3 regions of the Paenibacillus sp. M-152 genome follow, and region 1 is predicted to be linked to each of the others. Evidence: riboswitches for the same ligand, from Rfam matches in the RefSeq annotation. Region 1 holds a riboswitch; each other region holds the start of a gene.
What was found. A riboswitch is a leader RNA that binds a small molecule or an ion and turns the genes downstream of it on or off. The one in region 1 is predicted to bind cobalamin.

Region 1 (3,248 bases):
CTAGGGCGTGCCAACTCTAGGAAACAGGTCTCTACACACGTACCTGGCGCCCGATCTGCCACCGCCTGTGCAAATTCCAGTAGTTCCTGATTACCCTCTGGGTCCCGACTTCCATGTCCAACCAACAATATTGCATCCACTGCTGTTTGTTCCTCCTCATTTATAGGGATAGTCTACATACGCCCTATTTTATATATATGCTTGTATCCGGTTCATCAAGCCTACCAACCTATTAATCACCACAAACCGCGTTCACTTCTACTGTTGCCGGTGAATCTTCATGCCGGAAACCCGCAACGATGCCTACACGTTTGAAAAACTTATGAAAACGCTCGTTCGGATGCCCTTTTTCCTTGTATTCAGCGATAATATTCTCCACGATGTCCGTAATCTGATCACCTGGAATCCCTTCCGCTACGGGCTGAGCGGCATGAGCATTACGGCCAAATTTTTTGCCGCCGAGGAAAAGATCATATCCTCCCTTGCGGTAGACAATTCCGATATCCTCCAGCACCGCTCCATAGCAGGCCATGCCGCATCCGTTCAAAGCAATGCTCGTTTCCTTGGGTGCCTGTAATCCGCCGAGTACAACCTGTAGGTGCTCAGCCACAGGCACAGCGTCATCTTTCTCCATATTGCAGAAGTCGCACGCCTTGACCTTAAACACATCGCCGAGCGGCATGACAATGAATCGTTCATCCCGCAGCCGACCGACCAGTTCCTCAGGGTCTAGGCACGGCACGCGCAGCACGATCTGATGATCTGGCGTGTATTCCAGCTCGCCATCATCACCCGCTACCTCGGCGAGCAGTGCCATCTGCCGAGCAGTGAACTTCTTGTTTCCCACGCCAGGGGAAACCCCCACCTCAAACAGCGCAGGCTTGCCAAAGCCGCCTGACGCCTTCGCAGCCGCAGCTCCTGCTCCGGCCCCTGCTGCCGTTCCAACGGCGCTCTGGGCGGTAGGCGCTTGCCCGCTCCAGCGAGCGTTGGCTTCGCCTGGCAGCTTGCCGCCAACAGCAAGACGACCGAGCGCCTCTGCTGCCAGCGATGCTGGGGTCGCCCCGGTTTGCTTCGCAGGCGGCACCTGTACAGCAGCCATCGCTTGCGGGCGTGCCTGCGTGGCAACCGCAGCACCGCTCGCAGAAGGCCCGGTAGGCGCAGTCAGAGCTCCGCCTCCCTGCGGTGCATCCAGCGCGCGATCCTCTTGCGCGCCCAGCGACCACGGCTCCGCTTCCGTGCGAAGCCGCTGATGCGGTTTGAGCACCTGTTCGGTCGCGTCCAGCGTGTATTTACGCTGATAGCCGCGTGGAGTCACGATTAAGCCGTCATACACTGTCGTCGAGGAATTGCCGATGATTACGGTCGTCAGCATCCCGATATCATGGTTCAGCATATCTTCCAGCGTCGTCACAATAACCTGCTGACGTTCACGATAAGCACTCTTCACCAGCCCAACCGGAGTCTGCGGATCACGGTAACGAAGCAAAATGGACTGCGTCTCCACAATCTGGCGGGTACGCCGACCACTACGCGGGTTGTATAATGCAATCACAAAATCAGCCGAAGCCGCAGCTTCTACACGCTTCACGATTGTTTCCCACGGGGTCAGATGATCACTCAGACTGATCGTGCAAGCATCATGCATAACTGGCGCTCCCAACAACGAAGCACAGGATTGAATAGCCGAGATCCCCGGCACAACCTCCACCTCAACCCCGTCCTCGCGACGCCAGCCTTTTTGCATCAGCACTTCGTACACCAGACCTGCCATGCCATAGACCCCAGCATCTCCACTGGAAATGACGGCTACCTTCTTGCCCATCTCTGCTTGGCGAACCGCCTCCTGCGCACGGCTCACTTCCTCTGTCATCCCTGTGCGTACAATCTCCTGTCCGTTCAACAACGGACGGATCAAATCAACGTAGGTATTGTAGCCGATAATGACCTCACTTTCGGCCAGCGCATCCAACGCACGTTTTGTGATATGTTCCATATCTCCTGGTCCAAATCCAATCACCAGCAATTTTCCTAATGGGCTCATCGTGCTCCTCCTATCATCCTTTTCAGGGCAGCTATACTATCTATTTCAATAATTTGTGGCATCCTGTAACTCGAAAAAACCCCATCCTGCCCGGATGGGGTTCCTATGTACGTATCTCTCTCATCAGACGAAACAGCGTAAGAGGACAGTCTTGTCTTCCTCCAATCTGCCGTTGTTTTCCATCTGTTTTGTTTGCGCTTCAAACGCTGCTACACGTTCATATCCACGCAAACCTGTAACCAACATGGAAAAAGCAACGTGTGCCTGATTTCCTGATTTCGTACACCCATCCTCTCCGCGAAGGTTAACGGTGCATACAGATCAAGGTAGGTCTCCTGGCTTGGCATCAACGGATTCTTTCGTCTTCCCCGTTTTGTACGAGTGACCATTTAAAAGAATCCTCTTCCTTACAGTGGCGGGACCGCTCGGGACTTGCACCCGATTCCCTGTTACCCTTTGCTCAACCGCAAAGGCACCTTGTCTGTCCGCTATTTGATTATGGGTCTTATCATAACCTTGCCTCAATCAGTTGTGCAAGCACGAAAAAAGCTTTATTTCAAGTTCTCTGCCTTATTTTTCAGCATATGCAGCAATTCATCCGGGTCCGCAGAGATACTCAGTAGTGCTGGATGATCAGCTCCGGTAAACCCTTCCTGCACGCTATGACGTACCATTTCTATCAACGGGTCAAAATATCCATTCACATTCAGCAGCCCAATGGGCTTGCGATGTATGCCGATTTGCGCCCAGCACAATACCTCGAACAGCTCCTCAAAGGTTCCCAAGCCACCCGGAAGGGCTATAAACGCATCGGCCATCTCGCTCATCGCCGCTTTACGTTCATGCATGCTTGCTACCTCAATAAACTCGGTAACTCCCCGATGAATGATCTCTGCATCGAATAATAGGGTGGGCATAATGCCGGTGACCTGACCGTCACCCGCCAGTAGTTCATCCGCCACCTTACCCATCAGCCCCCTGCTGGAGCCACCATAAATTAGACGGATATGCTGGCGAGCCATAGCTTCACCCAGCTTGCCTGCGGCCTCAACATATACCGATGAATGTCCAGGTCTGGACCCTGCAAATACACAAATAGAATTCATAAACGTCTCAGCTCCTGTCCTCAATATCATGCATCGAAACTTATTCATTATATTAGATAAATATTTTCGCTATAACAAAAAACTTTGTCGATGCATGTCCA
Region 2 (3,248 bases), 1.9 Mb from region 1:
GTGTATCACGGCATACGCTCCTTTCGGGCATATATGGGCGAAGGGATACGACCGCTGGAGTCGAAGGATATCCGGCATACGATCCGGCTGATGTTCGCCGTATCCACTATGTTTGTAGGGTTATGTTTGATGGGAGCTGCAGGGTGTTTTGCCTTGGGATGGATGCAGTGAGGAGTGACACGATTTTGAAACAAGATACAGAAGGAAAAAGAGTGCGAGAAAGTGCACCAAGTCCGAACTCACAACAGGTTAGTAAGCCGAATGATGCTAAAGAAGATCTGCAGTGGGACATGGAGCTCGTGCTAGTTCGTCATGGCACGACCTTATGGAATAAGGAACGTCGATATCTGGGACATGCCGACTTGGGTTTACTGTCGGGAGCAGAGCAGGAGTTAAAGACTTTACAGAAAAAATTGCAGGGACATTCCTTTGCTCGAATCTATTGCAGCGACTTGATGCGATGTCGCCAGACCTTGCAGATCATTTTGCCGGAGTCTGCATTGACGTCTGAATGTTCCCTCTCTGCTATGCCTCCTATCATGGAACCACGTCTGCGAGAACTTCACTTTGGTGAGTGGGATGGAAAAACGTATGACATGCTTAAGGATGTGGCGTTGTATCGCGCTTGGATTGATGAGCCGCAACAATTCACCCCACCTGGAGGAGAGCCTTGGATTCATTTTGTGAATCGTCTGCGTGAATTCCTAGACTCTCTGTTTGCCTGGCGCATTGCTTTGGAGGTTCAGCCAATGGAGTCGAATGCTGCGCCGTCCTCTGTTTTGATTGTCACGCATGGTGGTGTAATTCGTCAGTTGGCTTGTATGCTTATGCCTGGCCATGATTTTTGGAGTCTGAATCCGAAGCCGGGAGAAGCATTTAGGATTCAGTTAAGGTTGACAGGACCGCACAATTGTATAGCAAGATTGCTTTCTCATTAGGTTAAACAAGGCGAATAAAGCGACTGTTTGGGTTGTAAGCTAACTCTTTTTAACCTATAATCATCAAGTAAAAGAACGGCTTGACTACCACTACATCAAATATCCAGCAGACGAGGTCGGCGCTATGTGAGGAACTTGCTTTCCTTTATTGCGCTGTTAAAAGGGAAGTCGGTGTGAGTCCGACGCGGTCCCGCCACTGTAAATGGAAACATGCTCATTAGCCCTGTTTTATGTGCCGCCAAGCATATGAAAGAATATCAGGACATGCATTTTCCATAAGTCAGGATACCTGCCCGTCCGCCTGTCACCATAATCCTTCGAGGAAAGGATGACGTGTTCGCAGTGACTGTCCATGCGGAAAGAAGCTGCCCGCCTGCGCACGATCTGTGCTAACGTGACCCCTGTGTCCTGATATGAGGATGCGGGGGTTTTTGATAGGAAAAGAAGGCTGGAATGAGAAAATATCGGATGAAGTTCAAGTAACGCTCTTAACGATTTATGTATGAAGGGGTGCAAATCATGGCAGGAAAAAAAATAAAGGTATGGACTACAGGTCTATTGGCGCTGATATTGGCAGTTGGGCTGAGTGCATGTGGCGCAAATGGAAAAAATGCAGAAAATAAAGAGGGCCAAGCTTCTTCACAGCAGCCGGGACAGACCGTAACCGCACAAGTGCCTCCGGGCAAAACGGTTTACCCGCTAACGCTTAAGGATGCAACAGGACAGGAATTTACATTTAAAAAAGCACCGGATAAGATCGTTTCCGTCTCCCCGGCAGAAACCGAGGCGCTGTTCGCTATCGGACTGGATAAGGAAATTGTTGGTGTATCCGACTACTCTGATTACCCGGAGGCAGCTACGAAAAAGCCTAAAATGGGCGGTATTATGAAACCGAACGAAGAGGCGATCATTGCTGCGAACCCGGAAGTTGTTTTTGCAGGGATTTCACTTAGTGAACAGGCTACGACTAAGCTGCGTGACATGGGAATTATGATTTTTAAAACAGAACCGAAAACAGTTGAAGATGTCATAGCTAACATCGAATTGTATGGGAAAATCACCGATCATCAGAAAGAAGCGAGAGCGGTGACTGACAAGATGAGAGCAGATGTAGCAGAAGTGAAAGAAGGAGTTAAAAATATCGGCAAAGGGCAGAAGCTGCGGGTATACGTCGAGTTTTCACCAGGCTGGACAGTGGGTAAAGGCGAGTTTATGGACGAGCTGATTACATTAGCAGGTGGTGAAAATGTAGGTGCTACGCAGAAGGGGTGGTACCAAATCAGTGAGGAAAATATTATAGCTGCAAACCCTGACGTGATTTTGTACAGCAAAAGTGTGAAGGACGACAAAACAGGCCAGACCCTCGGCGATATCATTAAAGCTCGTAGTGGATGGGATCAAATATCGGCTGTTCGTAACCATCGTGTATTTGCCGTGGATGATAATTTGATCAGTCGTCCGGGGCCACGCGTAACGGAAGGGCTCAAGGAAGTGGCTAAGGGCGTGTACCCTGAAATTTTCAAATGAACCGTAGACTGATCGGTTTTGGGGTGACAGGTCTTGTCTTGCTGCTGCTGACGCTGCTACTCTGTCTTGGCATCGGCTCGGTCAGTCTTCCGGTCAGCCAAATCACAGGTATTTTGATCAACCACCTACCGTGGTTAGGTGATACGTTTACACCGGATTGGAATACATCCTCAGAGCAGATCATTTTGAAGGTCAGATTGCCACGGGTGTTACTGGGAATGTTGGTTGGAGCAGCGCTGGCGCTGGCGGGAGCCGGATTTCAGGGTGTGTTGCGTAATCCCTTGGCTGATCCGTATACCCTTGGGGTATCCTCGGGAGCTTCGGTCGGAGCAGCAGTACTGATTTATTGGGGGCTTCAATTTTCATTTGTGGGTATATGGACGCTTCCGCTAGTTGCATTTATAACCGGCATGCTGACGCTGTGGATGGTGTTGACGTTGGCGCGTGAAGGTGGGAAAATTCCGACCCAAAGCCTCATTTTATCAGGTGTGGTGATGCAATTTTTTGGGGGAGCCATTGTTTCTTTTCTGGCAGCCATGTCGAAGGAAACAGTCAATGAAATATTGTACTGGACGATGGGAAGTCTCAGTCTGCGAGGTTGGTCATATACGGGAATTCTTTTACCTTACGTGATCGTTGGGCTGGTGTTTCTATGGAACCGGGCACGGGTGCTGAATATTCTGGCTTTGGGAGAACGTCAAGCGGCTCATATGGGGGTTCATGTAGATGCGACGAAGCTATCTGTCCTGATCATATCTACCTTGCTGACAGCTGCCGCTGTCT
Region 3 (3,248 bases), 230 kb from region 1:
TCACGCCAAACACATTGTCAGGGTGTACAATGAACGACTGCGGCAAGTCTGTATTGATAATATCCAGTGCTTGCAGTGTTACCGCATTACGCTGTGTGGTATCGTTTGCCAACTTCAGGCTGTGAAGAATATCCTCCAGCGGTTTGGAAGCATAACGGCTTACATTAGCTTCACTTGTAGAGGAGTAGAACATGTCCATAAAATACTGCGGTTCCCCTGTATGGGCCGTGAGCATGCTGTACATAGCAAAATCCCAATCGTTTTTGGTCAACGCCTCGTCGATATTTTCCACCTTGCGAATCTTGACCTGGATTCCCTCATTCAGCAACTGGCTCTGAATAACCTCAGCCATGACGGATAGCTCCGGACGCTGAGGGAAGGTCAGCAGCGTAACCTCGAATGGCTTGCCCTGCTTGGACCATGTGCCTTGGGCATCCTTTTGCCAGCCATCCTTCGTCAACAACTGCTCTGCCGTTCCGTTCAATGCTTTGCGCTCAATCTTACCGAAGGGAAGGATACTCGGAAACGGGCTGCTTGCTTCCGTACCGTAGCCCCTCATGACGGCGCTCACAATGGATGCGCGCGGAATCAGACTGTCCACCACCTTACGGTTGGCCGCATCCTTGAACACAGACGATTCCATGTTGTACACAATCATATGGGTACGCAAGGACGGAGCCGACAGCACTTGTAGCTTGTCGTTCTTTTTTAATACCTCTGCGTTATCTACCGGAATATCCGTCGCTACATCCACCTCACCGGATTGCAACGCCATCAGGCGCGAATTACCGTCCGTAATGAATTTCATCGTTGCTTCAGCCAGTCGTGCCTTTTCGCCCCAATATCCATCATAACGCTCTACGACCAAGGATTGATCCTTGTTAAAGGCTTTGATTTTAAAAGCACCTGTCATTGCAGGGTAGCTCTGCTCATCTTTCATGGATGCCACATCCAGCACGATTGTTGACGGATCAGCCAGATTGGATGCCAGCGCTGCATTCGGTTGGTTTGTCGTGATTTTCAGCGTCAGCGGGCCATTTACATCAATGGACTTCACATCCAGTAAATCCTTCGCCAGGTGACTTTTCTCGATAGAGCGCAGCAAAGATGCTTTTACGCTTACTGCATCCATACTCTTTCCATCATGAAAAGTGACCTTATCCTGCAAGCTGAACGTCCACACGTTAGGACTGTCGTGCTTCCATTCCTTGGCTAGCCAAGCCACAGGCTCCAACTTTTCATTCAAACGAATGAGTGTCTCACCGGCACCGGAACGCATCACATCCCAGCTATTGTCTCCATGCGGATCGACGCCTGACGGTTTCCACGTATACGCCATCACCAGCTTTTTACCTGCTGGAGTCTGTTGTGCAGGAGTATTCTCACCCTTGCCTGAGCTATCCTCCGTCTTCGTGGCTGTGCCGCATCCCGAAAGAGCCATAACTGCCATCAGCAGCAGCAATCCTGTACATATGAACCATGAACGCCTATTACGATTGCCTATCATCCCACATTTCCTCCTCTATCTTGTAAAATATCGTATAAACCTAACGCAAAACGCGAAAAAAGCATTCCCAACCACTTGACCAGCAGTCAGAAATGCTTTCATTATAAAATGTCAAAACTCACCTCAAAGCCAACTCCAAAAACATAGAAGGGATCAGATCGGTTTCAGACATTCCGTATGCAGCACGCCTAACCACCTCCCCAGCATCCCGTGGGTCTGACAGTGATGTCAAAACAGGCAGGTCTCCTGACTCCAGGCTTATCTTTCAGGCCTTCCCGGTTCCTCACAGTTCCAGTGGCTATTCTGAAAGCTCCAGCAGTACCCTGCTGATGCCTGTATACAGTGGCGGGTCCGTGTCGGAATCTACCGAACTTCCCTTTTAAGTGAACACGCTCAACAACTATCTACATCGTCTCAACAAAACCTCGTATATAGAGTTGTCCGGCTCACACCTGTTTTCTTCCTTTATTCCTTTTTATTACGAATTAGGATTATCTTATTTTGTTGCTACTGGCTTGTCAACAAATGCAGCGTAATATTTTAAATTTGAATGATACGATTAGAATCAAGGCTGTGACTATTCATTGCATGCACGCAATTCACGTGCTAAAATTAGGTATAGAGATATCCACCGTATCCGTATACTAAAAAGAGCCTTCGCCGCGCCAACGGCAAAGACTCCTAGGATTTGAAAGGCTGTGGATCACCACGGCGCGCTAAATGCTTAGCTAAACCCACCGTTAGGCGCCTAACCTAATCAAGCGGTGGGTTTTCGCTTGTTCCGAAATTTCCGACGCAGCCAGCGATAAAGTTTACGAATACTAAACACCAGGCTTAGTAACGTAACCATCCAACGCAACACATCGTAGCACGACACAAGTGTGACCATCGGCTTCACCCCCTTTCGGGAAGCTGCACCGTGGTCCGAAAACATCCACCACTATAACCCGCTCTTGGTAACCCCATGCCAAACAGCCGGAAAAGAGGCTACGTCCTCTTTCCGGCTATTTTGGTTTATTTCCTATTCATCAAACCTTCTGTGGAACCTCCGAGACATTTACACCTTTGACCGATTCACCCTGTTTTCTTGCCAAAACGATGTTCAAGACAATTGCCGTAATCGAGCCCGATACAATACCATTTTGCAGCAGCATTTTGGCAAAGCTAGGCAGTTGGTCAAACATTTGCGGCAGAACAGCTGAGCCTAGGCCTACAGCAATACTGCATGCTGCGATCAGCAGATTGCTTTCCTTCCGCAGATCTACTTCTGACAAAATAGACATACCTGATGCAGCAACCGAGCCAAACATGACGATCATTGCCCCGCCCAGCACAGCGTTAGGAATCACTGTCGTCAGGGCAGCCAGCTTAGGCAGCAAACCGAGAACGACCATGATGCCGCCCGCAGCAAAAATAACGTTACGCGATTTGACGCGAGTTAGCGAGATCAGACCCACATTTTGCGAGAAGGCCGTGTAAGGGAACGCATTAAAAATACCGCCCAGCATAATCGCGAGCCCCTCCGAACGAAGTCCATTGACGATTTGCTTTTGTTCCACCTTCTGATCAATCGCTTTACCTACTGCCAGATAAACCCCCGTAGACTCGACCATGCTGACAATATTGACGATAATCATCGTGCATACCGCCATAATGCTGAATTCTGGCTTGCCAAAATAAAACGGCTGCGCAATACTCACCCATGAAGCATCCGCTACGGGAGCAAAATGCACCATTCCCA

Region 2: another riboswitch for cobalamin. It lies ahead of EGM68_RS07095 (ABC transporter substrate-binding protein); the one in region 1 lies ahead of cobJ (precorrin-3B C(17)-methyltransferase).
Region 3: another riboswitch for cobalamin. It lies ahead of EGM68_RS25015 (ABC transporter substrate-binding protein); the one in region 1 lies ahead of cobJ (precorrin-3B C(17)-methyltransferase).

Annotation. Positions count from the first base shown of each region.
Region 1 covers NZ_CP034141.1:5,470,181-5,473,428, forward strand. The annotation lists gene EGM68_RS23985 (sirohydrochlorin chelatase) at 1-140, opposite strand, end outside; gene cobJ (precorrin-3B C(17)-methyltransferase) at 233-2,041, opposite strand; cobalamin riboswitch at 2,350-2,535, opposite strand; gene EGM68_RS23995 (LOG family protein) at 2,593-3,147, opposite strand.
Region 2 covers NZ_CP034141.1:1,583,339-1,586,586, forward strand. The annotation lists gene cbiB (adenosylcobinamide-phosphate synthase CbiB) at 1-171, shown strand, start outside; gene EGM68_RS07090 (histidine phosphatase family protein) at 186-938, shown strand; cobalamin riboswitch at 1,035-1,249, shown strand; gene EGM68_RS07095 (ABC transporter substrate-binding protein) at 1,458-2,465, shown strand; gene EGM68_RS07100 (FecCD family ABC transporter permease) at 2,462-3,248, shown strand, end outside.
Region 3 covers NZ_CP034141.1:5,701,044-5,704,291, forward strand. The annotation lists gene EGM68_RS25015 (ABC transporter substrate-binding protein) at 1-1,507, opposite strand, end outside; cobalamin riboswitch at 1,727-1,930, opposite strand; gene EGM68_RS25020 (nucleobase:cation symporter-2 family protein) at 2,536-3,248, opposite strand, start outside.